DNA from 3 places in the Photorhabdus sp. RM323S genome. Region 3 is predicted to be linked to each of the others. Evidence: predicted binding sites of a transcription regulator. Region 3 holds the regulator's gene; each other region holds the start of a gene.
The links. Region 3 encodes LexA, which represses DNA repair genes until DNA is damaged. Its sites were predicted from a motif close to TNCTGTATGTACATACAGNA; they were not measured.

Region 1 (7,990 bases), on a different contig from region 3:
CAAAGGTTTATTATTATCCTGAGATAACCATTCAAAACGTTGCTGAATAATCATCTGTTTCAGGCGGATCCACATTAATGGCTGAGATAACAGGGTACGTAATGGTAGGATAAGTACGCCGCCATTGACTTGATGGACCAGACCGGGTTGCAGGTGAATTTCTCCGTGGTGAGAATGGACGCAGCCAAATAATTGCTCCGCTTCTATCCATTCACGATAGGTTACTCGCAACTCAGGTGTGAAATGGCCTTCTGTTGAGGGTTGCCAGCTGATTTTTTGTTGTTCTATCTGATAGTCACCACCAATTTGGGGAATTTCTTTAGGGAGTAATGGATGGATGGATTCAGTCAATACTGACAAATAAGTATCACATTCTTCGGCTTTCAACAGCATAAAAGGCTGGCGTGAATCCATCCGGCAGAAAAGCTGCAAGCCACTATGCAGCCGTGATTGAACGGCTTCCATACTGGCAGGCGTCTGTTGGGAAGCAGAATGAAAAAGTGCTTCATAGGGCGCGCAATTCGGCAGTAATGCCTGCCAGTCTAGTTTGTTATTGGTCAAAGTGATCGCTATATATTGTAAAGTAGGAAAGCGCCGATTATACAAGATTAAGATATAAACCAACATGCTTGAATGTTTGCTATTTCAGACGCTTTATGTAAAGCATTATTTTGAGTGAAAAATAGGCATTTATCAGTTTGGCTATAAGCAATTTACTTAAATAGTTGCTATGCTTATTTTTAAGTTACGCTGTCACCGGGAAAGTAAAATGAAATATCAACAACTGGAAAATCTGGAATGTGGCTGGAAATGGGCTTATCTGATGAGAAAACATCAGGAAGGTGAGCCAATTACTAAATATATAGAAAACAGTGCAGCTCATGCAGCGGTTGATAAACTCATCAAACTTGAGAGTGAACCGGTAAGGGTACTTAAGTGGATTGAGCAGCATATGAATCCTGATTTGTTCAACCGAATGAAACAAACTATCCGTGCCCGGCGTAAACGGCATTTTAATGCGGAGCATCAGCATACGCGCAAGAAATCTATCGATTTAGATTTTCCCGTATGGCATCGTTTATCTGCACTTTCTCAGAGACGGGGTAACACGCTGTCCGAAACTATCGTACAGTTAATTGAAGATGCTGAACGTAAAGAAAAATATGCCAACCAAATGTCCAGTTTGAGGCATGATTTGGAAGCTATTCTGGGTAAGAATGAGTAACCTCAGTTGTTGAGGGTTGGTATTACAACGAGATCCTTAACAAAACTACGCAATTCTCCCGCCTAAATTCTCATTGAGAGCGAAGCGAACTTTTAGGATTAGGGGGAACTGCTAAAAGAAAACCCCATCTGAAAATGGGGCTTTCTGCGCTTTTAATAACTAATGTAATTAATAAAGGCGATTAATGAGCAGTTTTTTGCGCTTGAGTAACAACTTCTTTAATGCCCTGGATTTCGATCTCTACACGACGATCTGGAGCCAGACAGTTGATTAGGTTCGGCTTTTTGATTTTGTCGCAAGTAGAACCGGTTACTGGATTTGCTTTACCACGGCCTTCTGCGCTGATGCTGCCGGCAGGGATACCTTTAGTTACCAGATAATCAACTACGCTTTGAGCGCGTTTTTGAGACAATGGCTGGTTGTGTACGTTTTTACCGATACGGTCAGTGTAGCCCAGAACCAGCACTTTACCCTGAGTTGGGTCGATGTTTGCCAATTCAGTATACAGTTGATCCAGAGTCCGTTTGCCTTCTGCTTTCAGTTCAGCGCTGGCGAATGCGAACATAACGTCAGAACGCAGAGTAAAACGTTTGTTCTCAACAACTGGCGCTGGAGTTGGCGTTGGAGCGACAACCGGAGCTGGGGCAACAACTGGAGCGGCTGCTTCATCTTGACCGAAGCGATAAGAAACACCTACGCTCAACAGGCCGTTATCAGGACGTGCGCCTACTGTGCCTGCGTCACCGATATTGTTAACCCATTGATAATCCAGACGGGTAGCCCAATCTTTAGTCAGAGCATATTCAACGCCAATAGCGGCCAGTGGGGAAACGCCGGTATCATGATTTTTCAGATGAGTGTTGGTGGCGCCGTAATTCGCTTTGGAATCTGCACGCCAAACCATACCACCCAGACGAGTATAGATGTCCAGATCATCCATAATTGGATAACTCAATTTAGTCGCCAGTTGGAAACCATGAGCTTTGAAGGCACCGGTGTTTACGTTACCTTTATAAGGCATACGGCCTAACCAGTCATAACCTATTTCAAAACCAAGATACGGGTTGGCTTGGTAGCCTAAGAAAGCACCAGCACCCAATTGGTTTTTGTGAGTAGGGCCATTACCGATATCACTGGTATAACCGTTGCCGTAGAAGTTTACGTCATGGTATTGGGACCAACCCAATTTACCACCGGTATACCACGTGTTGTCTTTTGGAGCTGCTTGCGATGCAGTTGTGAAAGCGGCCACTGCCACTGCTACCGCGATAGCTGTCTTTTTCATTTTAACGCCTCGTTATTATCATCATACAATAAGCAATTGGCTTCGGGAGCCTTTTTACTTACTGCCTATCCCATCAGGTTATTTCATTTGCCATTCTTTAGTCATAAAAGCAATCACTGAGCAGGGCTTAAATTCTCCATGTACTGTTACTGCATGTACGCGTTTTGAGTTTTGTACGCTATCGATGTTCACTATTTATCCATAAGAATGGCCTATACTAAATTATATCTACTGAGATAGGCTATTAGCCATATTGATTAAAAAACTCAGTTAGGAATACTGCACTTTTCATCAAATCAATGGACCAAACAATACATCAGGAACCAAGGGCAGTAACCTTTAATGGTGTAAAGTCTACAACGAAGTTAAAAAGTTACAAGTGGCCCTTGATTAATAGAGCAAAAAATTTAAAAGATAATGTATGATTTTAAAAAAAACTTTACTATTCTTTACAACTAATCCTATCTTAATTAATTGATTTTAGTTGTAATTAGTGATTCTGAGCCTAAATTGGTTATTTTGTGTCATGAATATTGAAATAATTCCTAATTTTGGTCAATGATAGTAAATGGAATGAATTTTTAGTGAATTTGATTGCGATTCAGTGCCATAGGCTCCTTTATTTACATCTTGTGGGCGCATAATAAAGGCCAATGCATTACCTTTTTGTGCCGCAGACTGTAACCTTACCGTATCTCTTGCTAATAACGTTGGCAACCAGCCAAGTACCACGCTGTAATTACCACTTGCTAAAGCTCTTTCCATTGCATCTACCGTTGTAATGGAGTTGATGCGATTTAATTGCACAATCTTATCTAAAGGTAATCCGGAGCGAATTAGCCATTGGCGGCTCAGTTTTTTATGAGGGCTAATCCATAGCAACCAGCGGGCTTCATTTCCTGACTGGCGTAACAACGGTAGCAATATATGATTAATGACAACTTGGTTATCACTATAAATCAATTCACTCACTATACCACCATGTTCGGCTGAATTATCTTGCGTAGGTGAAGAGAGTGATAGCCGTTTTTCTGTTAACTGATGTTTAGGAAGGTAAACCCAGGATGATTGAATGCCCATAATGAACCCCGCCACAAGTAACTGTATTAATATACAGTATCTTTATGTCAGGCTAAGATCAAGTCTATTTTTTCAAAGAGCTTCGCAAATATTTACGATAAATGGCTTGAAACTCATTTAACCATTGGCAGGAAAAATTGAATTGCGTATGTTTTCAATTGTTTGTTCCTGTTATTTATTTTTCTAATAGTTGGGACAAATCTATGGATAAAAGATTTATTTGCACAAAACTCATGGAGTGATCTGTATGTTGTTGTCTGAGGTGCGTTTTACTCAACTCAAAAATGGTTTTTCTTCATTTGGAAGATTGACAAGGAAGCCACAGTTTGGCGGTTACAGTCTGCTGGCTGACGGGATTATGTTTGCGATTATTGCTGATGGGGAACTATATTTACGGGGAAATGGTCATGCTGAAGTGTTATTTAAAGCCAGAGGGATGAAAAACTATATTTACTCGAAAAAGGGAGTGCCGGTAATTTTGCGTTATTACCAGGTTGTTGAATCTCTTTGGCAAGATCAAGAGTTACTATCTCAATATGCGTATTTGGCTTATCACTACTCATTAATTGAAATGACGGGTAAAAAGAAGATGCCAACACGTTTGAAAGATTTGCCTAATCTTGGCATGTCTCTTGAACGCCAGTTATGGAAGGTAGGAATATGTAAAGTTGAAGATTTACGGCTGTTGGGTGCGAAAGCCAGTTATTTAAAACTGTATCAATATAAAAGAAAATCTAATGTCAGTTTATTACTTGCTTTGGCTGGTGCAATTGAAGGATGCCATTTAGCCGTTTTACCGGTACAGATTCGTAATGACTTATTACGCTGGCATAAGGAACTGGCTTGTTAGATCTTTATCGTGAATAGCTAAATAAAAGGGGCAGTCAACTGCCCCAGTATATCAATCTGGCTATAATTAATTAATTTTTTTAATAAGAATGACAATTTCAGGCAACAATCCTATTAATAAACCTGTTTGTTGCAATACCAGCTGTTCTTTACTGTCTCTTTCTGCTGGGGTTTGCTCAATTCTTTTCGCTATGTTGAGAGATATTTGCTCAATTCTGTCATCATCTATTAATGCTGGTTTTAATGTTGCATTGACATAACAAATCGCATCATTAAGAATATCCAGAATAACTTTGTCATCCAATTTATCCCGGTGCGCTCCCAGCGCAGAGATATAACTCAGCATGGTGTGATTCAGGCACAGTAGCCGGAATGCTTCTTCTTGGGAAGCCCGGTAACTTTTCGGCTCAGCAGACATGTTGGAAATAACTGATGCCAGCTCTGCGTCACTATTGTGAGCATCACGGCGGGCAATTCGGTAGTTCAGGCCATGATCTTTTCCCTGATAATATTGAACTAAAATGGCATCGAGGTAGCGGCAATTGGTGTCCATCGTCCGGCTTATCACTTGTGGTAACTGGCGAAATTTCCAGTCTGGCCAAATGAAATTTATTGCTAACCAAGCGATACCACAGCCAATTAATGTATCAACGATCCTTGGTAATGCGACTTCAAAGCCTTCACCTAGCAAATTGAAGCATAGTAATACCAGCAGTGTGATAAACAGGGTCGCGTGTGCATACTGAATATTACGGAAAGCAAAGAACATTACCCCAGAGATAACAATCAGCACCAATTGTCCCTCAATAGATGGCACAAAGTAGAGGATTGGCAAGCCGATAAATACTCCGGCAACCGTGCCGATTACTCTCATTGCCAAACGGCGGCGGGTAGCGCTGTAGTTAGGTTGGCAAACGAACAGACTGGTGAGTAAAATCCAGTACCCGCGTTGTAGATCCAGCAATTGGATCATGGCGTAGCCACTGCACAACAAAACAGACATACGGATCGCATGGCGGAATAAAGCTGATTGTGGCGTCAGATGACGGCTGATCCTTAGACGGACATCGCGCCAGCCGGTTAAAGGTTCATCAGATAGTTGGGTCTCATCTTTTCTTTCTTTGGAAAGATCGTACTGCCCAGAACTGATGCCTGATAATTGCGCATCAATCGCCCGCAAGTTTTTCAGCAGGTTATATAATGCAGTAATTTTGAGATGATGTTTTTGTTGCTCGTTGAGTTGTTGCAGGGAACTTTCCAAATAGTTAAATGCCCGTTCAACGCGTGGATTGTGCTGATATTGCTTGTGCCAAAGTATCGACTGAGCGACTTGTTCACAAGCACGGGCTTGCATGGCGAGAAGACGTTGAAACCGGAACAGAACATCGCTATAGCGGAAAATATTCCGCAGGCTTTGGTATTGCACATGAGATGAACTTGCCCGTTCATGAATATCTTGTGCGATAAAGTAATAGTGCAGAGTTTGACGAGTGCCACGCTGGCCGCGATCACCTTTCAGACGGGTTAGCAAGGAGGCTTTGGCTTGATTTAATGTGTTCACTAAATCACTGTTTGCCATTGCCACATTAACGACAGATTGCTGGTATTCTTCTGCTATATCAGGATCAAACAGGTTAGCTTTGGCATCAAGATAAGTTGAAAGTTGTTGATAACAACGCGCCAGATTGTCCTGTAACGGCCGGATAGGGAACAGTAAATGGCCGGTGAGGGTGAGCAGGTTATACCAGATTGCCCCTGTCAACAGTAATAGCGGTTGCTGATACCATAGTGGGAAAATAGACGAGCCCAGCATGGTATAAATCGCAATCAGCAACGCGCCAAATGCAATAGTTGCATAGCGCTGCCCAAGGGCACCCAGTAAGATAAAGCTACAAGTGGATAACGCCAGCCCGATGGTGAAAAGCCAGGGATAAGGGAACAGTAACTCAATAGAGGCTGACGCGACAAAGAAAGAAATCAGCGTGATCACCAGATTGCGTAAACGGCCAATCAGACGATCATCAAGATCAGCCAGTGCTGCGGCAACAACGCCCAAGGTCAATGGTATGGTTATTTTAGGTTCTTTATCCAGAAACCAAGGCACTAACGTTGTTCCTGTCAGGGCGATCAGGATGCGGATATAATAGAGAAGATGACTGTTATAAAGAAAACGGCGCGGACCGGGGGAAACAGTTAGCACAAAATACCTCTGAGGCAATGATAACGGTCATAAATAACCATTATGATAAAAGGTTTATTAGTGATAAAAAACCCTTATAAGACATAGTTCAACTATTTTCAGGTATAGCGCTACGATAATGGAACTTAAAGCAACACGAATTGGTCAACGCCTTGCTCAACATCCTTATAACCGGGTGCGTCTGCTGAATGCCGGTATCGAAGTCAGTGGTGAGAAGCATCAATACCTTATCCCATTTAATCAGCTAATTGATATTCAGTGCAAACGGGGCATTGTGTGGGGTGAGTTGGAGTTTGAACTGCCTGGTGGACAAGCCATTCGCCTTCATGGTACTGAATGGCGGCAAACTCAGCGTTTTTACCATTATCTGCTTGATGAATGGCAGAAATGGAGCCAAGAAATGAGTGATGTCAGTGCTGATGTACTGACGGCTCAGGTTAATGAAATCAATAAAATTGAGCAGCAGGATCACTGGTTTAAAAAAGCGGATTTATTCCAGTTACAACAGCGGATCCAAGCAGTATTTCAGGCTTTACCACTGCCATTACAGCGTTTGGAACAATTTGATAATTGCCGGGACGAGTATCGAATTTGTTTGCGTTGGCTTGAGAATGGCGAAAAGTCTGTTGAAAAGATAAATCTGCAATGGACAGAACGTATGTTGGAACAACACCGTGACTTTTTTCAGCGGGTAGAAACATCTCCTTTCAACCTTTCTCAGAGCTTGGCCGTTGTTAATGGTGAAAATTCAGTGCTAGTTCTTGCTGGTGCGGGTAGTGGAAAAACATCCGTGCTGGTGGCGAAAGTGGGGTGGCTGTTGCTTCGTCAACAGGCGATTTCTGAACAGATATTACTGTTAGCATTTGGTAATCAGGCAGCCGATGAAATGAATGAACGGATTCAGATTCGTCTTGGTGTGGAAGATATCAAAGCAAAAACGTTTCATGCACTGGCGCTGTATATCATTCAACAAGGAAGTCATAAAGCGCCTAAAATCAGCATATTAGAAACTGACGGGCAAAAAAGAAGAGATTTTCTGATTAAACATTGGCAACAGCAATGCAGTGAGAAAAAAGCACAAGCTAAGGGTTGGCGGGAATGGCTGACTGAGGGGCTAAAATGGCAAGTGCCGGAAGGTGAGTTTTGGCGTGATGAACAGCTTGTTAGCCGTTTGTCAGGCAGGCTTGAGCGCTGGCTGAGTTTAATGCACATGCACGGTGGCAGTCAGAAGGCTATGACAGAGCAGGTTCAGGAAGAGTATCTGGATCAGTTTCAAAAATGCATTCGCTTGATGGGGCCTTTATTAAAAGCGTGGAAATCTGAATTGAAAACAGAAGGTGCTGTTGATTAC
Region 2 (7,990 bases), on a different contig from region 3:
CGAGCGGGTAACATCCCGCTTCATTCGCTCTCATTATCGTCAATTTAATTTAAATGGTGATTTTTCAGCAAAAATATTTGACCGCTACCTTAATATACTGGATTACAGCCATAACGTATTACTGGCGTCAGATATAGCTCAATATGCTGATAGGAAAAAATTGTTAGGCAAGGAATTGGAAAACGGGAATCTGGAAATCCCGTATGATCTGTTTAATTTGTTGCAAAAACGTCGCTTTGAGCGATATCAGTACGCGTTATCTCGTCTTGAACAGCCAATGAATTTTGATGGTAACGATACAATGGATGTTGATCGTTCCAAAGCGCCTTGGCCGCAGAATATCGAAGAGTTAAATAAACTTTGGGATACTAAAGTCAAATATGATTGGCTCAATCTCAAACTCACCGGTAAAGACGATAAAGAAATTAAACAAGTGCTGACCAAGCGCTATCAGTCTGCGTTAAAACGCCTGACACAAAGTCAGAGTGAAGATGTTTTCCAATTGATTATGGCGGCGTTTGCTCGTGAAATCGATCCTCATACCAATTATCTTTCACCACGCAATACTGAACAGTTTAACTCAGAGATGAGTCTTTCCCTGGAAGGAATTGGTGCTGTTTTACAGATAGATGATGATTATACCGTCATAAATTCGATGGTTGCCGGTGGACCTGCCGCCAAAAGCAAAGCGTTAAACGTGGGTGATAAAATTATCGGTGTCGCTCAGTCAGGGAAGTCCATGGTGGATATCATTGGCTGGCGTCTGGATGATGTGGTTGCACTGATTAAAGGCCCTAAAGGCAGTAAAGTACGGCTTGAGGTTATTTCTGATACCAAAGGGGCAAAACCACGTACTATCACGTTGACTCGTGAACAGATCCGTCTGGAAGATCGGGCTGTGAAGATGTCAGTCAAGACAATGGGTAAGGAAAAAGTGGGCGTTCTTGATATCCCAGGTTTTTACGTTGGCTTGACTGATAATGTTAAAACTCAATTGCAAAAACTGACTAAACAGCATGTCAGTGCTATTGTCATTGATCTGCGTGGTAATGGCGGTGGTGCACTGACAGAAGCGGTTTCTTTGTCTGGCCTGTTTCTCCCAAGTGGCCCGGTTGTGCAAGTCAGGGATAATAATGGGAAAATCCGTCAAGATTCTGATACTGATGAGGTGGTGTACTATAAAGGGCCTTTGGTTGTCTTGGTAGACCGTTTTAGTGCTTCTGCTTCTGAGATTTTTGCCGCAGCAATGCAGGATTATGGGCGGGCGCTGATTGTTGGTGAGCCAACGTTTGGTAAAGGTACGGTTCAGCAATATCGTTCTTTGAGTCGTATTTACGATCAAATGATGCGCCCTGATTGGCCGTCACTGGGTTCTGTTCAATATACAATTCAGAAATTTTATCGTGTGAATGGCGGTAGCACCCAACGTAAAGGTGTTACACCTGATATTGTGATGCCAACGGGGATTGATCCGGCAGAAACAGGGGAAAGTTTTGAAGATAATGCTTTACCTTGGGATAGCGTTCCTCCTGCCCGTTATACTGGATCTAAAGTTATTGCCGGGTTAGTTCCTCCGTTGAATGTAGCTCATAGTGCCCGCATCGCGGATGATCCAGAGTTCAAATATATCAATGAGGACATTGCACACTATAAGGCAATGAAAAAGCATAAAAATATGGTTTCTCTTAACTATGTACAAAGAGATAAAGAGAACAAGGAAGATGATGCTTTAAAACTGAACCGGATTAATGATCGCTTTAAACGAGAGGGTAAAAAGCTGTTAACTTCACTGGATGATTTACCTAAAGATTATCAGGGTCCGGATCCCTATCTTGATGAATCAGTGAAAATTGCACTTGATTTGGCTCACCAACCTGCTGAGAAAATGTTAGCTAAATCTAAGTAGAGTCATTTTTAAATAGCCCGTTAACGATGTCCAATACCGTTCACTTTAGATGTTTTGAGTGAACGCTGTATTGGGTTTTTAATCTCTGTATAAATGGTGCTTTTTGAGGTGTCTTCTCTTTTCAGGAGGATGAGTTGTTTCACATTTTCTCTTTGTTACCGGGTATCGGAGTATTTTGCTTAACCAATTGGTGTTAGGCTGATACCGGTTTTTTTATAATTTTGTAAAGTTGTGTTGATTTTATCGCTTGAGGAGTTAAAAGCCTTGAATATAGCAAGAACAGCCTTATTTATAGATTAACTCTGAAAGTGCATTGATTATTAATAAAGGAAGCCGGTTTTTATGATGCGAATTGCTTTGTTCCTCCTCACTAACCTCGCTGTTATGTTGGTGTTTGGGATAATACTTTCTCTGACAGGAATTCAGGGAAGTAGCGTACAAGGTTTAATGATTATGGCTGGCCTGTTCGGTTTCGGTGGGTCGTTTATTTCCTTGCTGATGTCCAAATGGATGGCCTTGCGTTCTGTTGGTGGTCAGGTCATCGAACAGCCAGCAAATGAAGTCGAACATTGGTTAGTTGAAACTGTTCGCCGTCAGGCGGAGCAGGTCAATATTACGATGCCACAGGTTGCGATTTATGCTGCACCTGACATTAATGCCTTCGCTACCGGCGCTCGTCGTAATGCTTCTCTGGTCGCTGTTAGTACTGGCCTGTTGGATAATATGAGCAGGGCAGAAGCGGAAGCCGTTATTGCCCATGAGATTAGCCATATCGCTAATGGTGATATGGTGACGATGACTTTGCTGCAAGGGATAGTCAATACTTTCGTTATCTTCATTTCCCGTCTGTTGGCTCAGGTTGTATCAGGTTTTCTGTCTGGCAATAATAATGAAGAAGAGGGTAACTCTTCTGGTAACCCGATCGTTTACATGGTTGTTTCAATGGTGCTGGAAATCGTATTCGGTATTCTGGCAAGTATTATCACCATGTGGTTCTCCCGTTACCGCGAATTCCATGCAGATGCAGGTTCTGCTAAGTTGGTAGGCCGTGAGAAGATGATTGCTGCTTTACAGCGTCTTAAAACCAGTTATGAACCGCAGGAAGAAGGCAGTATGATGGCATTCTGTATTAATGGTAAATCCAAGACGTTCAGTGAGCTGTTTCTGTCTCACCCACCATTAGACAAACGTATTGAAGCTCTGCGTAGTGGGCAATACCTGAATAAATAATATTGTGAATAAAATAAAAAAGCCAAAGAATGATGTATTCTTCGGCTTTTTTTATGATTTTTGAAATTCAAATCATAGCTGGTTTAATTCAATTTCTTCTTCCTGATTGAAGATAGTTTTATCAGTTTGTCCCATTAACTGGCTGGTAATTGTACCGGCGGTCATTGAACCACTCACATTCAGCGCGGTACGGCCCATATCAATAAGAGGCTCAACAGAAATCAGCAGGGCAATTAGCGTTACAGGTAATCCCATTGCGGGTAAGACAATCAGTGCGGCAAATGTGGCACCGCCGCCCACACCAGCGACACCGGCGGAGCTGATAGTCACAATACCAACCAGTGTTGCAATCCATACAGGATCAAATGGGTTTATGCCTACTGTCGGCGCAACCATGACTGCCAACATGGCCGGATAAATCCCGGCACAACCATTCTGACCAATTGTTGCGCCGAAAGATGCTGAGAAACTGGCGATAGATTCCGGTACACCGATACGGAGTGTCTGGGTTTCAACGTTCAGTGGGATACTGGCTGCACTTGAACGGCTAGTGAATGCAAAGGTCAATACCGGCCAGATTTTTTTGAAAAATTTAAGTGGATTGATACCGGTGAGAGAGAGCAGAAACCCGTGAGCAACAAATACCAACGCCAGTGCGACGTAGGATGCGATAACAAAGCTGCCCAGTTTCACAATTTCGTGGATATTGGAGTTGGCAACGACTTTGGTCATTAGAGCCATAACACCATATGGCGTCAGGCGCATAACCAGGCGAACCAGTTTCATTGCCCATGCTTGCATAATATCGATAGCAGCTAGTGCACGTTCACCACGTTCGCGGTCATCTTTCAGCATTTGCAGTGCGGCAACCCCCAGGAAGGTTGCAAAAATAACAACGCTGATAACAGACGTTGGATTAGCACCGGCTAAATCGGCAAATGGGTTTTTAGGAATAAAAGATAAAATTAACTGTGGCACAGACAAATCAGAGATTTTGCCGATGTAGTTATTTTCGATAGCCGACAGACGTGCTGTTTCTTGAGTTCCCTGCACCAGACCTTCAGCCGTCAGACCGAATAGGTTAGTAATAATGATACCGATCAGCGCTGCGATCATCGTAGTGAACAGCAGGCTGCCAATGGTCAGAAAACTGATTTTTCCCAGAGAAGATGCTTTATGCAATCTGGCAACAGCGCTTAGAATAGACGCAAATACCAGCGGCATAATCACCATTTGCAGAAGTTGTACATAGCCGTTACCTACAATATTGAACCATGAGATTGATTCTTTCAGTATGGTATTATCAGCTCCATAAGTCAGTTGTAGCGCCAGACCAAAAATAACGCCAATGGCAAGGCCGAAAAGAACCTTTTTTGACAGACTCCATTGGTGTGAGCTGGCTTTTGACAATAGTAAAAGCAGTGCTGCGAAAACGAGCACATTTAGAATTAATGGTAAGTTCATCCACAAACTCCAGATTTTAATTATTGAGGGAGTTAAGCTGTATTAATCGAGTTAAGTTATAAACTTATACCCTACAGCAAGTAATTGAGAGTATGGTACCAGCTAAGGTTATCGGCTCTTATAATTAAATCGAATTTGATATAATCATCATGGCAATTAAGATTGATTTTTATGCGATTATAACACTTGAAATATTTTCAAAGGTTATTAAAAGTACAGTTTTTTGATGTAATCTATGTAAATAAGTATAGAGTATTCAATATGTTCTGGCAGAAAAACGGCAATGACAATCAGCAAGGCAGAAATAAATCTTTCTGCTTTCTTGTTTCCTTGTTTGCCAAGTACAGGCAGGCGGAAACGTGTCTTTATTGGCCATAATAACGGCACACCAGCAGGAGTCAGCATATCTGCTACCAGATGACTTAGATAACCAATAATCATGGCATGGAAAAAATCGGTTGGTATAGGCCACTCTTCTGGTATTTTGAGCCAAAGTAAAGCGATACCTAATGCAAGAGCAAGTAAACTGTGAGTAAATCCTCTGTGACCACAGAGTTTGGCAATTGGAATTGAGATAAATCTGAATAATCTACCCAAGGTTGAATTTGGGTGATCTATATCTGGTAACAATGCAGTAAGCAGCACGCCTGGTAGCATATGCAACCAGTCACCATTGGCTATTTCTGGTGTTATTTCAAGTTTGTGCGCCATAATAATACTGGCAACTGAAAATAAAAGATGCCCTTCTGCGGTCATAAATTCCTCTGACTGATAACTGTCTATCCATACAGTTGACGAAGTATAGTGGGTTTTATGTGGGTAAGATAGGGGGTGAAAAGCAAAATATCTTATTTATTAATATATAAAGCTAATATTTAATTAGATTTCCATTTGACAGAATAAGGAATAAACGCTAAGGCGGCTATGTGAGCAATTAGAAACTGCCATTTAAACAGATAATGGCAGCTAAAGTTATAGTCAGATGATATCTGTTACACTTAATTGTTCAAGTGAGCGTAGTTTAATATCTGCTAATGTCCAACGTAGATCATCAAAATGATGGACTGTTGGAACAACGATTGAACGCATTCTTGCTGCTTTTGTCGCTATCATTCCATTAAATGAATCTTCCAGAGTCACACAATTTGTGGGGGAAACACTCAGTTGTTCAGCAGCGAGCAAATAAACTTCGGGATGGGGTTTACTGTGGGGTAATTTGGCAGCAGAAACGACAGTATCAAAATAATGACTCAACTTGAACATCTCAAGTACTTGTTCCAACATATATTGTGGAGAAGCTGAGGCCAGCCCGATTTTTAATCCTTGTTCACGGCAAAGATTTAAAGCATATTCGGCACCTGGGAGCAGGGGACGGTTTTCTTTTACCTGTCTGATAACATGATCAATAATCCGCTGTTCCACTTCTGATTTTGATGCGCTTTGCCACGGAGAAGCTTGGTACCATAGCTCAACAACATGGTCAATACGCAACCCAAGAGTATCTGGTAGTGTCTTTGCCAAAGATAAATCCAGACCTAATTCACTGAATACTTCTTTTTCTCCTTGGGTCCAATATGGTTCAGAGTCAATCAGTAAACCGTCCATATCAAAAATGACTGCTTTTATTGGTAAATGAAAAGACATGAGTATCTCCCACTGGTCAGACAGTTAGCGAAAGCTGATTGTAGCAATCTCGGCAGATGAAATCTTCTTCTTGTCGGGAATGGGGTAAGAGATGCTTAGTTAATTAAATATAAAGTTAAATTTAATGATTGATGGGCTATGATTAGCCAAAAATAAAATCTATTTATTACTATGAGGAGTATCGATGACTTACCAAAAAGCCGGATATCTCGCTATTATTAAGCGAGTCTTAGGTTGGGTGATTTTTATTCCGGCACTTTTATCGACTATCGTTTCTGTGATCAATCTTGCCTGGCTACGTGGTATTAAAGGTGATGGCATCAATGCTGTTTTAGATGATTTTCTGAAAATGATGGCCGAAATGGTGCGTTTTAATACGCCATTTTTGGAATTTTTCTGGAAAAATTCACCAACTCCTGTTCGTTTGGCTGGCTTCACTGGGGAAAATATGAGCTTTCTGATTATTTATTTTCTTATTTTCGTCGGTCTTGCTATGAATGCATCAGGTCAGCGTATGTATAGACAAGTGAAATTTGTACGTGAAAATATTGAAGATCAGTTGATTCTTGAAAGAGTCAAAGATAATGGTGGCCTGACAAGAGAGCAGATTGAATCAAGAATCAAACTTCCGCACCATACATTGTTTAGTCAGATTTATATTTTATATGTTTCACCGGTAATTATCGGTGCAATTTTTTATTTTCTACTGGGAATTTTAGGCTGGTAAATCTTCTGATGGTGATGGCTGCGGAATGAAGCGTTTCCGCAGCCAATTATTTCTTCATTGCATAATGTCATCAATAATGTCTTGCGCCGCAATAAAATTATCACCACCAAACAGATTACAACGGTTAAGCAAATAATAGAGCTGATATATAGGTTGTCGATCAATAAAATTGGCAGGCAGTGGCCACACACTCTGATAACCATCAAAAATTTGCATTGGTAAATCAGGGTACAACGGTAGCATAGCAAAATCACACTCACGATCTCCCCAATAACATGCAGGATCGAAAGCAACAGCGTGATCATCCAGAGAAGCGCAATTAGCTGGCCAGAGATCGCCATGTAAGAGAGAGGGCTGTGGTTGGTGATGTTGAAGCTTGTTACTTACGACCCGAACAATATTATCAATATCACCAAATATCATGCCTTTTTCTGCTGCAATCTGTAATTGCCAACCAATTCGTTTCTCTGCATAAAACTGATGCCAACGTCGTTGCCAACCATTTGGTTGTGGTGTTGTTGCCAGCATATTGTCAAAATCAAAGCCGAATTGGGGTTGCTCACTCCACTGATGAAGTTTTGCCAATTGTTGACCGAAACAATAAGCATTGTGTGGGTTAAAAGATTTTAAAGGCAGAAATTCAAGTAACAGAAAACTGTAGTCTCGATCACAGCCAACACCATAAACCCCTGGGACACGAATAGTTTGACTGCGTGTCAGTAGTTCAAGTTGTTCAGATTCTGCTTTGAAGACAGGGAGCATTTCCTTCAGATTTGATTTGACAAAAACTTGCCGTTTGCCATGAGTGACTTGCCAGGCTTGATGAATATCGCCTCCAGTTAACGCAGTTTTATCGTGAATCTCGGCAGCACCGAAATATTCATTTAGCAAACGATTTACTGCCTGCCACATGGTTCACCTCTCTAAATCGTCAATCACTTTAATGAACAATTATAGTCAGAGAAAATATATGAGTCGGTAAAAAAGATGATTAACGGGGTTATATCTTAAAACAGATA
Region 3 (7,990 bases):
ATTTTGAACAACTGCTCAGTGGTGCACACGCAATGGATCAGCATTTTTCCCATACCCCGTTTGAGCAAAATATCCCCGTATTATTGGCGCTGATTGGCATCTGGTACAACAATTTCTTTGGCGCGGAAACTGAAGCGACTCTGCCATATGATCAATACCTGCATCGTTTTGCCGCATACTTTCAGCAGGGCAATATGGAATCCAACGGTAAATATATTGATCGCAATGGTCATCCGGTGGATTACCAAACCGGTCCGATCATCTGGGGAGAGCCTGGAACCAATGGTCAGCACGCTTTCTATCAACTAATTCATCAGGGCACTAAACTGATCCCTTGCGATTTTATTGCTCCGGCGATCAGCCATAACCCATTGAGTGACCATCACAACAAATTGTTATCCAACTTCTTCGCTCAGACAGAAGCGTTGGCATTCGGTAAAACCCGTGGGCAAGTGGACGCTGAATTTGTCGCCAGTGGTAAAACTGCGGTTGAAGTCGGGCATGTTGCACCATTTAAAGTGTTTGAAGGAAACCGTCCGACGAATTCCATTTTGTTGCGTGAAATTACCCCATTCAGTTTGGGCGCGTTGATTGCCATGTATGAGCACAAAATATTTGTACAAGGGGCGATTCTCAACATTTTCACTTTTGACCAATGGGGAGTTGAGCTAGGTAAGCAACTGGCTAATCGTATTTTGCCCGAGCTTGAGGATGGTGAAGCGGTTGTCGATCACGATAGCTCGACAAATGGATTGATTAACCGCTTTAAAGCATGGCGTTAATCACTTATTCTAAATCAGGGACTTAATTTGTATGAGCGAATTATGTTGATCATAATTCGCTTATTTTTGGCAAGTATTATTTACAGAATTTGTCATAACTTTTTATTCTGTATACCTACAACGTGGTATTCTCAGTGCCCATCAATTGTACGACCGGATAAAAGAAATTTGTCCTAATGGAAAATCGCATGTTAACTGACTCGATCTTAACAACGGCGCCTATTCAGTGGGTCTCGGTGGATTCATCCGGCTTGCCTGATGAGATTTCAGACTGGCTGATGGAGTTGGGGTCAATGACCCGCCGTTTTGAACAATACTGTGACCATGTTCGTGTTGTACCATTCAGAGAGTCTTTTATCACAGTGGAAGAACTTTTCGATGAAAGTGAGCATTTGCTAACTTGCCAGAGGTACTGGCTGCGTGAGGTTGTGTTATACGGTGATAATATCCCCTGGTTATTGGGAAGAACGTTAATTCCTGAAGCAACATTAACCGGCCCTGATGAAAGTCTGGTTGATTTAGGAACAGTCCCACTTGGACGATATCTTTTTAGTAGCAATAAATTAACACGGGATTATATTCATGTAGGGCAACAGGGGAAACGTTGGGCAAGGCGATCATTGCTGAGGTTATCAAGCAAACCATTATTATTAACGGAAGTCTTCTTGCCTGAATCACCTGTATACAAAAAATAAAATTTAAACAAGGGGGAAACAGAAGTGGCGGGAAGTATGACGCAAAATAAATGGCAGGCCTATTGCCGTTTAGTGCGTATTGACAGACCCATAGGTTCGTTATTGTTGTTATGGCCAACATTTTGGGCTTTATGGATTGCCGGGAAAGGTATTCCGGATATGCACATATTGTTGGTCTTTACTGCCGGTGTGTTTCTGATGCGTGCAGCAGGATGTGTCATTAATGATTTTGCTGACAGAAAATTTGATGGTTATGTCGAACGTACAAAAGCACGTCCCCTGCCCAGTGGTGCTATCAGTGAGAAAGAGAGTAAGATCCTGTTTGTTGTACTGGTGCTGATTTCTTTCGGGTTGGTTCTGGCGCTGAATAAGATGGCTATCTGGTTGTCAGTCGCTGGGTTGGCTTTAGCCTGGTTTTATCCCTTTGTTAAACGATTCAGCCATCTTCCTCAGTTTGTATTGGGAGCGGCTTATGGCTGGTCTATCCCAATGGGATTCGCTGCGGTTAGTGAGTCCTTACCACTAGAATGCTGGCTATTATTTCTGGTTAATATCTTGTGGTCAGTTATTTATGATACACAGTATGCCATGGTCGATCGTAACGATGATCTGAAAATTGGTGTTAAGTCTACTGCTATCCTGTTTGGTCGTTTCGATAAGCTGATTATTGGTTTACTACAACTTGCTATGTTACTGGTTTTGCTGTTGGTGGGTTATATGATGAATCTGGGCGGCATCTACTATTGGTCATTGTTGCTTGCCGGTGCCTTATTTATTTATCAGCAGAAACTGATTGCAGGTCGGGAAAGAGAGCTTTGTTTCCAGGCATTTCTCAATAATAACTATGTTGGTGTGGTGTTATTTTTGGGTATCTTCTTCAGTTACGTTTGATATATCGGGTGATAATGGGAAAAACCCATTATCACCCGGATGTTAAAAATTATGCTTCTTTCGCTGTCTCTTCTGCATCGTTGTGTTCAGCCGGTAAACTGACACTCTCAATAGTCAGACGGATTTCAGGTGACATCAGCTCACTCAATACCTGATACAGCTCCTGAGTATTTGCTGTAATCACATCACCACTATCACTGATATAACCTTCTTCACGCAGTGTATTTACTGATGTGGTGAATACCGCCTTATCGAAGAATTCAGGTGCGTTAATGCCATGCAATACCGACAGACGTTGTGCCAGCATTCGGCTCTCTTTTTCCAGCGCACCCCGGCTGATTTCCGGGTTGGCATTCAGTAAAGAGAGGGTGATGGCATAACGTTGCAATGTTTCGCGGACACCGGCTGCCAGCAATTGCAATGGGCGAATACGCGCTGGATTCAACACCAGCATACCTTGCTCTTTGTTGCAGATAAGGCTCTGGCGGGTAAGCTCATTAACCAGGATATTAACCACTTCCCGCAGATCTGCTTTGCTGTAACGTATAAACAGTTCTGCTTTGAGCAGGGGATAAATAATTTCTACCTGGCTTAGTAACGCTTCACGGCTGATACGGCGATGATCAATAACGATGCAGGCAATTAGTGATGGCAGTACCAATAAATGCTGGATATTGTTGCGGTAGTAGGTCATCAAAACCGCACGCTCACGCGGTAGGATAATGATGTCGCCCATACTGTCCTTGTCTACCTCGAACTTATCCATTTGCAGAGCGTGTTCCAACAACTCTTCTGCGGTTTTCCTGGGCACAGTAACATCGTCAGTATAAGGCGCGTTGCGCATGAGTTGTATATAACAATCCAACTGCTCAAGCAGTTGCTCACGAGTAAGTGCTCGCTGACGTGATGACAGCAGGGCGGTTGAACACAGGTTGATTGCGTTAGCTGCCGCAGCATTGTTGATATTCACCATGATTTTCCCGGCTAGCTTACTGACTGTCGGGTTAACCCATTCGGGACGGTGGAATTCTATTGGATCAATAGAGTCCCGCCAGTCAGGAACATGGTGATTAAGATATTGGATCAACGGGATAGGTTCACCAAAGTTTACATAACCTTGACCTAGATTACGAAGTTTACGCAAACCGCGCAGCATCTGGAAAAGGCTCTCTTTCTCTTTGGTTGCCCCCCGCAGCTCTTTGGCATAGGTGGCAACTTCCATCACATGTTCGTAACCGATATAAATTGGCACGATAGTGATTGGGCGTGATTCGCCTCTCAACATTGCTTGTAACGTCATGGTCAGGGTGCCCGTTTTGGGATCGAGCAAACGACCTGTCCGGGAACGACCGCCTTCCATAAAGTATTCAACAGAATAACCGCGTGCAAATAACTCGCCCAGATATTCACGGAATATCGTGGCGTAGAGTTTATTACCTTTAAACGTACGGCGAATGAAAAATGCACCAAGGCGGCGGAATATCGGGCCTGCCGGCCAGAAATTCAGGTTGATGCCCGCAGCGATATGGGGCGGCACCAAACCCTGATGATAAATCACATAGGAGAGCAGCAGATAATCCATATGACTACGGTGGCAGGGCGCATAAACCAGTTCGTGACCATCCTGTGCCAAACGACGGATGCGTTCAGCGTTGTGAACATTGATCCCCTGATACAGACGGTTCCAAGTCCAACCAAGCACACGATCTGACAGCCGTACTGTTTCATAAGAGAAATTCGCAGCAATCTCTTCCATCATGTTAACGGCATTCTGTTGCGCTTTCTCATGGGAGATTTTCTTGCTGCGGGCCTCATCAGTGACGGCCTTTTCTATCGCTTTTGAAGCCAGCAGCTTATTAAACAACTCTTGACGAACAGGCAGACGCGGACCCACCGCCGCCAGGCGTTGGCGTGCATAGTGCATTCGTGCCACACGAGCCAACTTATGAGCAATTGTCTTGTCTGTGCCATGCTCCGTTGCCATATAACGCAGAGACACTGTGTTTGAAAAACGCACAAAACTGTCCCGGCCCAGCCAGAGAATGGCGAAGAACTTTTGAATACCATTAAGTAGCCGCAGATGTGGGGTGCTGTGCCCTTCACGTCCGGGGGAACGACCAAACATGACAGAAACTGGCAGCAGTTGAATATCCAGGTTTGGATTATTACGATGCAGATCCAGATAAGCATGGAAAATTTTTACCGATTCCTGCTTTGGTGCGCAATAGCGGAATACGCGTGGGCCATTATCGATAAATACATAGCCCGGAAGCTCAGTATCACCGATCTCCAGTGAATTTAAAGGGTCCGGCAGATCCTGCTCAAGACATTGCTGACGTAATGTCAGTAAGTCTGCTTTGGAGTGATACGGCAAGACGTACAAAATAGGACGTGTCGTATCAAGCCGTAATTCGGTAATGGGATCTGTAGGGATAAGTTTGCTCTTTACCAGTATTTTTAGTGGTAAATTCAATAATTTATAATATATTTTACGCCAACCTGACATAAATAACTTGAAGCCTCCTGTTAGCAATATGTCGCAAGCATACCAGAAACAGGTGTTGAGATCTGTTATGTTAAGACGATAATAAAAGATAAAAGTGGCAAATAACCTCATACTTGGTGTGAATAACTTATGGCAAATCAATCCAAGGGACTGACCCGTATCATCAAAGCAACCGTATATTCGATGAAAGGTCTCAGGGCTGCGTGGCAAAATGAAGCGGCTTTCCAGCAGGAAATAATCGTATCTATATTGGCGATAATTGTTGCATTTTATCTGGATATCAGCGCAATTGAACGCATTTTACTGATTGGTTCAGTGATACTGGTGGTGATTGTGGAGATCCTGAACAGTGCTATTGAAGCTGTCGTTGATCGTATTGGCAGCGAATTCCATGAACTGTCCGGCCGGGCAAAAGATATGGGATCGGCGGCGGTCTTTCTGACGATGATGCTGTCGTTAATTGTCTGGAGTACCATTCTCTGGCGCTATTTTGTGACCTGATTTAGTTTAATAATGAGTCATTATACTATATTGGGCTGATTTTCTGCCCTAGCAGGTTCCCAATCGCTATTTACCTGTATATACTCACAGTTTGACTGTATAAACACACAGGGGGCGAAATGAAAGCACTTACCGTAAGGCAGCAGCAGGTTTATGACTTGGTGCGTGACCACATTTCGCAAACGGGTATGCCACCAACGCGTGCTGAAATTGCATCACGTCTTGGTTTCCGTTCACCTAATGCGGCTGAAGAGCATTTAAAAGCATTGGCTCGCAAAGGGGTGATAGAGATTGTTGCCGGGGCATCCAGGGGTATCCGTTTGCTGCTAGAAGAATCTGGTTTACCGTTGATTGGTCGTGTAGCCGCAGGTGAACCACTGTTGGCGCAGGAGCACATTGAAAGTCATTATCGGATTGATCCTGCACTGTTTAAGCCAAGTGCGGATTTCCTGTTGAGAGTCAGCGGTATGTCCATGAAAAATATTGGGATTATGGATGGTGATCTGTTGGCTGTGCATAAAACACAGGATGTTCGTAATGGGCAGGTTATTGTTGCCCGTATTGAAGATGAAGTAACTGTAAAACGTTTTAAACAGACGGGAAATAAAGTTGAATTGTTGGCAGAAAACCCTGAGTTTAAGCCAATCGTGGTGGATCTGCGCGAACGGAGCCTGACAATTGAAGGATTAGCCGTCGGGGTGATTCGTAACGGTGATGGGTTTTGATAGTAAAATATCGAATCGTTGTTTTTTGGTGATTGTCAAAGAGTTGCAATATTCCGGCAGAATCATGTTATTGGTTTATCAATATGATTATCTTGAACGTGATTCTGCGGTTGCCTGCCGCTATTTACAGGTTCTCTATTTCTTTTTTACCTCAATACTGTGGTCGTGCTGGCATCCATCCCGCTCAGTACAGGATTCAATCTCTGCACAAGAGGAACATAAACCATGCGCTTCAATGACTGTATGGCGTAAACTGAATCCGGCAGTTTTTGCTAACTGTTGAATAGCGGATTCAACGGCTCCACCATCCCGTTCTGTAACAGAACCACAGCGGTCGCAAATAAACATTGCTGAGGTGTGGCTTGGTTGTTCGATATGGTGGCACAGCACATAACTGTTGGTGGATTCTATTTTATGAATAAATCCCTGTTCCAGCAGAAATTCCAGTGCCCGGTATATGGTTGGTGGTTTAGCCTGTGGTTCTGCTTCCCGCAATAAATCCAGTAAATCATAAGCACTGATTGCGCCGGGTTGCTCTGAAATCAGACGCAAAACTTCAAACCGCTGCGGAGTAAAGCGAACGCCCCGTGCCAGGCAAATAGCTTCGGCTTGTTCCAGTAACTTTTTTTGGTTAATCAGTTTCATTGCGCCCCTTACAGCCAGCATGATAACAATATTAGGATGTTATCATGTTTCTACGATAGAAAATATTCTCCAGAAAAGTTCACTATGCTTGTCCCCTTATGGGGTTAATTTGATTAAATTGATACTTAGCAGCAAAAATAATGTTTTCCTGAGGTTTGTTATAATACAGATAAGAATTATCATATATGGTAGATAATTTTCGGAAAGGAATCATTTGTGATGAAAGAACTTTTACAAAATCAGCCTCATTATAGGCAGTTTCCTGCTAAAGGCTATCAGGTAATAAAGAATATTATCTGTGAAAAAAGAAAGTTACCTTTTCTGAGTTCATTATACGCATTGATTAATATTTTATTTGTAATTGCAGTCTGTATGGGAATTATATTATCTTTAGCAATTGTATTATTTATAATAGATAATGTATCCGTCCCTGCCACAGATTATTTACTTCTGGCACAAGTAGTCAGTATAGCATTATTTTCAGTAATGTTACTTTCAGTTATTATTTATCGTATTGTTAAACGTCCTGAATGGGAACAACGGCGTTATTATCAACAAGCAGGTTTATCTTTTTTACCGGAAGAAAAGCGCCAGGTATTGCGGTTAAATATTGTGAGTGACTATTGGCTGGGTTTTTGGAGTGAAACTCTGGAGCATTATCCTTTGCAGTCACGGGTTGCTCATGATAACTATCGTTACTGGCTGCTCCCATTATCACCTACTCAGGAACATCAATCCCAACTATACAGTGACTGGGGAATTATTGATGAAGAAGGTTATATGAAAATGCTAACCGGTTTGTGGGGTGGGGTACATTCAAAACATTTTGCTGTTGATGCTGCGCTTAGTGATGGCAAAATGTTTAAAGTTCTTGCCAAATTAGTTGAAGTAACACCTGACTCTATTCGTAAATGTTCTCAAACTACTAATGGGCGCCCACCTGCATTGGTTTGGGGATTTGATTTGTGGCTTGCAATTGTTTTAAGCCGTAATTGTTTTTGCGCTGGTTATATCAGTGAAGAAGTAGCATGGAAAAATATGCTGAAAACCGCTGATTATATTTATGAAATCTTTGGCCGCTTTGATGAATTCTATACAAACTTCCGGTTGGGTAATGCCTACTGGAGTAATGATTTTGACAAGAGTAAAGAGCGGCTGGATCAGTTTAATTATTATAAACTATATTGTGACTGGCCAATTGCCAGCCTGCCGTGGCCTGAGCCAAAAGGCATTATTATGGAACGG

Region 1: a site for LexA is predicted at 3,610-3,629, ahead of sulA (SOS-induced cell division inhibitor SulA). Genes of this name have one in related genera too.
Region 2: a site for LexA is predicted at 5,374-5,393, ahead of ACGF7G_RS04530 (metal-dependent hydrolase). Genes of this name have one in related genera too.

The regions. Positions count from the first base shown of each region.
Region 1 is NZ_JBHFKZ010000033.1:5,501-13,490, reverse strand. Features, by position in the region: gene ACGF7G_RS14125 (AAA family ATPase) at 1-561, opposite strand, end outside; gene matP (macrodomain Ter protein MatP) at 770-1,225, shown strand; gene ompA (porin OmpA) at 1,407-2,510, opposite strand; gene sulA (SOS-induced cell division inhibitor SulA) at 3,066-3,590, opposite strand; gene ACGF7G_RS14105 (TfoX/Sxy family DNA transformation protein) at 3,838-4,440, shown strand; gene yccS (YccS family putative transporter) at 4,507-6,639, opposite strand; gene helD (DNA helicase IV) at 6,758-7,990, shown strand, end outside.
Region 2 is NZ_JBHFKZ010000006.1:27,160-35,149, reverse strand. Features, by position in the region: gene prc (carboxy terminal-processing peptidase) at 1-1,906, shown strand, start outside; gene htpX (protease HtpX) at 2,249-3,136, shown strand; gene ACGF7G_RS04535 (L-cystine transporter) at 3,209-4,600, opposite strand; gene ACGF7G_RS04530 (metal-dependent hydrolase) at 4,808-5,356, opposite strand; gene hxpB (hexitol phosphatase HxpB) at 5,579-6,244, opposite strand; gene ACGF7G_RS04520 (YniB family protein) at 6,429-6,971, shown strand; gene ACGF7G_RS04515 (fructosamine kinase family protein) at 7,026-7,883, opposite strand.
Region 3 is NZ_JBHFKZ010000053.1:19,014-27,003, forward strand. Features, by position in the region: gene pgi (glucose-6-phosphate isomerase) at 1-782, shown strand, start outside; gene ubiC (chorismate lyase) at 971-1,477, shown strand; gene ubiA (4-hydroxybenzoate octaprenyltransferase) at 1,514-2,368, shown strand; gene plsB (glycerol-3-phosphate 1-O-acyltransferase PlsB) at 2,418-4,874, opposite strand; gene ACGF7G_RS18110 (diacylglycerol kinase) at 5,004-5,375, shown strand; gene lexA (transcriptional repressor LexA) at 5,495-6,100, shown strand; gene zur (zinc uptake transcriptional repressor Zur) at 6,236-6,745, opposite strand; gene ACGF7G_RS18125 (DUF1266 domain-containing protein) at 6,965-7,990, shown strand, end outside.